DNA from 2 places in the Streptomyces sp. NBC_00569 genome. Region 1 is predicted to be linked to the other one. Evidence: riboswitches for the same ligand, from Rfam matches in the RefSeq annotation. Region 1 holds a riboswitch; the other holds the start of a gene.

Region 1 (2,195 bases):
GCCACGCGGCGCTCCGCGTACTCGGTGATTTCGGTCATCGGGGGGCGTTCCTCGGTGTCCACATCATGCGTGCGCGGCTCGAATCCCTGTTCCCCGCGCTCGAACTGGGTGAGCACCGGACGTACGAGGTGCCCGCGCGCGAGCCGCAGTTGCGCGGTGCGGTAGATCGCCGCGGCCATCCGCCCGAGCGCCTGCCCGTCCTGGTGCCGGTGCTTGCGCACGCCCACGTCGACCTGCCCGAGCGCGTCCAGGCCCACCGTGTGCAGCGCGTCGACGAGAAGACCGAGCTCGACTCCGTAACCGACGGGGAACGGCAGGCGCTCCAGGAGCGACCTGCGGGCCGCGTACTCGCCGCCGAGCGGCTGCACGAACCCCGCGAGCAGCGGCCAGTGCAGATTGAGGACGGGGCGCGCGACCAGCTCCGTGACCCGGCCCCCCTGGCCCGCGGCGGACCCGAGCGGGCGGTCGTACATCGCCTTCACGAAGTCCACGCCGGGATCCGTGAGCAGCGGGCCCACGATCCCCGAGACGAAGTCCGCGGAGAACTCCTTCAGGTCCGCGTCGACGAAGCAGACGATGTCGCCGCCCGTCACGAGCAGCGAGCGCCACAGCACCTCGCCCTTGCCGGGCAGGGCCGGGATCCTCGGCAGGATCGTGTCCCGGTGCACGACGCGCGCCCCGGCGGCCCGCGCGACCTCGGCCGTACGGTCCGTCGAGCCCGAGTCGATCACCACCAGCTCGTCGACCAGCGGCACCCGCTCCGTCATCAGGGCGCGCCGGATCTCGGCGACGATCTCGCCGACCGTCTCCTCCTCGTTCAGCGCGGGCAGTACCACGCTCACCGAGGTGCCCGAGGCACGCTTCGCGGCGATCAACTGAGGGAGCGGGCGGTCCGACACCGACCAGGAACGCCTGCTCAGCCAGCGCTCAACTTCTTCCAGCACGGTGCGCGGCTCCTCACTGTCTGAACTGTCTGATCACGAACTGTGATCCATCTCGCGGTTCGGACGACTATCTCAAGCGTCCAGGCCTTCGGTTACAGTCTTGAACAACGCCGGTGACCATCGCATGTCGGGGTCGCCGCCGCGCTTGAGTGATCAAGTGCCAGCTCAACAACCGAATAGCGCTCATCCAGAGGGACAGAGGGATACGGCCCGTTGAAGTCCCGGCAACCCTCCCGCCGACCTTGTCGAGGTCCAGGTGGGGAAGGTGCCAATTCCGTCTCGTGGCGAGATGCGCCGCGAGGAAGATGAGGAGAAAGGGCCTCGCCATCATGGCTGCGCAGACTGTCGCCACCACCACGTCCGTTGATCTCGGACCCGCCTCGGCGCTTTCCTGCCGCGAGTGCGGCACCAGCTTCCCGCTCGGACCGATCTTCGCCTGTGCCGAGTGTTTCGGGCCGCTCGAAGTCTCCTACGACCTGCCGGTCGGCGACCCCGAGTCGCTGCGCAAGGAGATCGAGGCCGGACCCGCCAACATCTGGCGCTACGCCCCTCTCCTGCCCGTCCCGGCCGACGTCGCCGAGAAGCCGAACCTGAACCCCGGCTGGACCAAGCTCGTCAAGGCCGACAACCTTGCCCGTGAACTCGGCGTCGAGCAGGGCAAGCTGTTCGTCAAGGACGACTCCGGCAACCCCACGCACTCCTTCAAGGACCGCGTCGTCGCCCAGGCCATCGAGGCCGCCCGCGCCTTCGGCTTCACCACCCTGTCCTGCTCCTCCACCGGCAACCTCGCCGGCGCCGTCGGCGCCGCCGCGGCCCGTGCCGGCTTCCGCTCCTGCGTGTTCATCCCGCACGACCTGGAGCAGGGCAAGGTCGTCATGGCCGCGGTCTACGGCGGCGAACTCGTCGGTATCGAGGGCAACTACGACGACGTCAACCGCTTCTGCTCCGAGCTCATCGGCGACCCGCTCGGCGAGGGCTGGGGCTTCGTCAACGTCAACCTGCGCCCGTACTACGGCGAGGGCTCCAAGACGCTCGCGTACGAGATCTGCGAGCAGCTCGGCTGGCGGCTCCCGGACCAGCTGGTCATCCCGATCGCGTCCGGCTCCCAGTTCACGAAGATCGACAAGGGCCTCCAGGAGCTGATCAAGCTCGGCCTCGTCGAGGACAAGCCGTACAAGCTCTTCGGCGCCCAGGCCGAGGGCTGCTCGCCGGTGTCCGTCGCCTACAAGGGCGGCCACGACGTCGTGCGGC
Region 2 (2,195 bases), 1.5 Mb from region 1:
CGCACGAGCGGGTGAGCACAGAAGAGGCCGTCGCGCACCCCGATGCCGTACTCGGCGGAGAGCGCGGCCGCGAAGTGCGAGCTGTTCCAGCCGTCGACGACGAAGGAGATGACACCGACGCGCGGGGCGTCGTCGCCGAACAGCGAGAGCACCTTCACCTCGGGTACGGCGGCGAGGCCGTCACGGACCTTGCCGATCAGGTACTGCTCACGGGCGACGAGCGAGTCGAAGCCCGCCTCGGTGAGGGCCTTGCAGGCGGAGGCGATGGAGTAGACGCCGATGACGTTCGGCGAACCGGCCTCGTGGCGGGCCGCGCTGTCGTGCCACTCGACGTCCACACCGCCGTCGGCGCGCCGCGCGACCTTGCGGGAGGCGCCGCCACCGGCGAGGTACGGCTCGGAGGCCTGGAGCCAGTCGGCGCGGCCGGCGAGGACGCCGGAGCCGAAAGGCGCGTACAGCTTGTGCCCGGAGAAGGCGACCCAGTCGACGTCGAGGTCCTGGATGTCGACGGGGTGGTGCGGGGCGAGCTGCGCCGCGTCGAGGACGATACGGGCGCCGTGGGCGTGGGCCGCGGCGGCGAGCTCACGGACGGGCCACAGCTCGCCGGTGACGTTCGAGGCACCCGTGACGCACACCAGGGCGGGCCCGTAGGGGTCGCGGTCGGCGAGGGCGCTCTCCAGGGTCCGGACGGCCTCACCGGGCGTGCGCGGCGCGTTCAGGTAGGTCACGCGGGCGTCGCGCCACGGCAGGAGGGAGGCGTGGTGCTCGGTCTCGAAGACGAAGACCTCGCAGTCGGCGGGGAGCACGGCGGCGAGCAGGTTGAGCGAGTCGGTGGTCGAGCGGGTGAAGATCACCTGGTCGTCGGCGCGGCAGCCGAGGAACTCGGCGACGGTCACGCGGGAGTTCTCGAAGAGGTCGGTCGACAGCTGCGACAGGTACCCGGCGCCGCGGTGCACGCTGCCGTAGTACGGCGCGTAGGCCGCCACGTCGTCCCAGACCCGCTGGAGCGCCGGGGCGCTGGCCGCGTAGTCGAGGGCCGCGTAGGTGACCTCGCCACCGGTGACGAGCGGAACGGTGACATCACGGCCGAGAACCGGCAGAGGGGTACAAAGCGACTGGTCGGCGGCAGCGGTGGAGACAGACATGGCGAACTCCCGTAAGAGGCAAGCGAATTGACCATGCCGGAGCCGATGGCTCGACGGCGCAGCCGAAAAGGAAAAGGGTGTGCGGAGGTGGGGCGGAGATGCCCTATCGCATTCGCTTGCTCACGAGACTGCTCCCTTGAGGACCAGGACCCCAGGGTGTGCAGGGGTCCGCGCTTGCAGAGCACCTTGCTGTGCCCTGCCTGGTCTTCACCCGGGGCACCCCGCCACGGACGGAGGGTTGCCGGACAGCGAGCCGGGGCCTAATCGCTGTCACTCATGACCTGCCGAGAAGTATGCCAGCCGATCGCTTCATCGCAACAGCGTGTCCGCATCCCGGACGGAGCGTGGTGGGGAGGCACCGGCCGGTACCTCCCCACCCTGCGTGCCTTACGCGCTCACGCGTTGCTGGCCGCCACCCAGCGCTCCAGCGTCCTCTTCGCGGCGCCCGAGTCGATCGACTCGGCGGCGCGGGCCATGCCGGCCCGGATCTGGTCGGTCAGCGGGCCGTCGCCGGGCGTGAGAGCGACGAGGGCCGCCGCCGAGTTGAGGAGGACCGCGTCCCGTACCGGGCCCCTCTCACCGTCCAGGAGGCGGCGGGCGACCTCCGCGTTGTACGAGGCGTCGGCGCCCCGCAGCGCGGACACCGGCACCAGCTCGAGGCCGACGTCCCGCGGGTCGAAGGCCTCCTCGCGCACGGCGCCGTCCCGGACCACCCAGATCCGCGAGGTCGCCGTCGTCGTCAGCTCGTCCAGACCGTCGTCGCCGCGGAAGACGAGCGACGAGTGGCCGCGCTCGGCGAAGACACCGGCCACGATGGGCGCCATCCGCGCGTCGGCGACCCCGACGGCCTGCGCCCGCACCTTGGCCGGGTTGGTCAGCGGACCGAGGAAGTTGAACGTGGTGCGGATGCCCAGCTGGCCGCGCGCCGCCGCCACGTGCCGCAGCGCCGGGTGGAACTTCACGGCGAAGCAGAACGTGATCCCGGCCTCCTCCGCGACCTCGGCCACCCGCTTCGGGGTCAGCTCCAGATTCACGCCGAGCTTCTCCAGG

The links. A riboswitch is a leader RNA that binds a small molecule or an ion and turns the genes downstream of it on or off. The one in region 1 is predicted to bind S-adenosylmethionine.
Region 2: linked by a shared signal. The riboswitch ahead of OHO83_RS31665 (aminotransferase class V-fold PLP-dependent enzyme) and the one ahead of thrC (threonine synthase) in region 1 are both predicted to bind S-adenosylmethionine.

The regions. Positions count from the first base shown of each region.
Region 1 is NZ_CP107783.1:5,594,675-5,596,869, forward strand. It holds gene OHO83_RS25275 (glucosyl-3-phosphoglycerate synthase) at 1-944, opposite strand, end outside; SAM riboswitch class I at 1,125-1,256, shown strand; gene thrC (threonine synthase) at 1,274-2,195, shown strand, end outside.
Region 2 is NZ_CP107783.1:7,050,216-7,052,410, reverse strand. It holds gene OHO83_RS31665 (aminotransferase class V-fold PLP-dependent enzyme) at 1-1,145, opposite strand, end outside; SAM riboswitch class IV at 1,311-1,427, opposite strand; gene trpD (anthranilate phosphoribosyltransferase) at 1,541-2,195, opposite strand, start outside.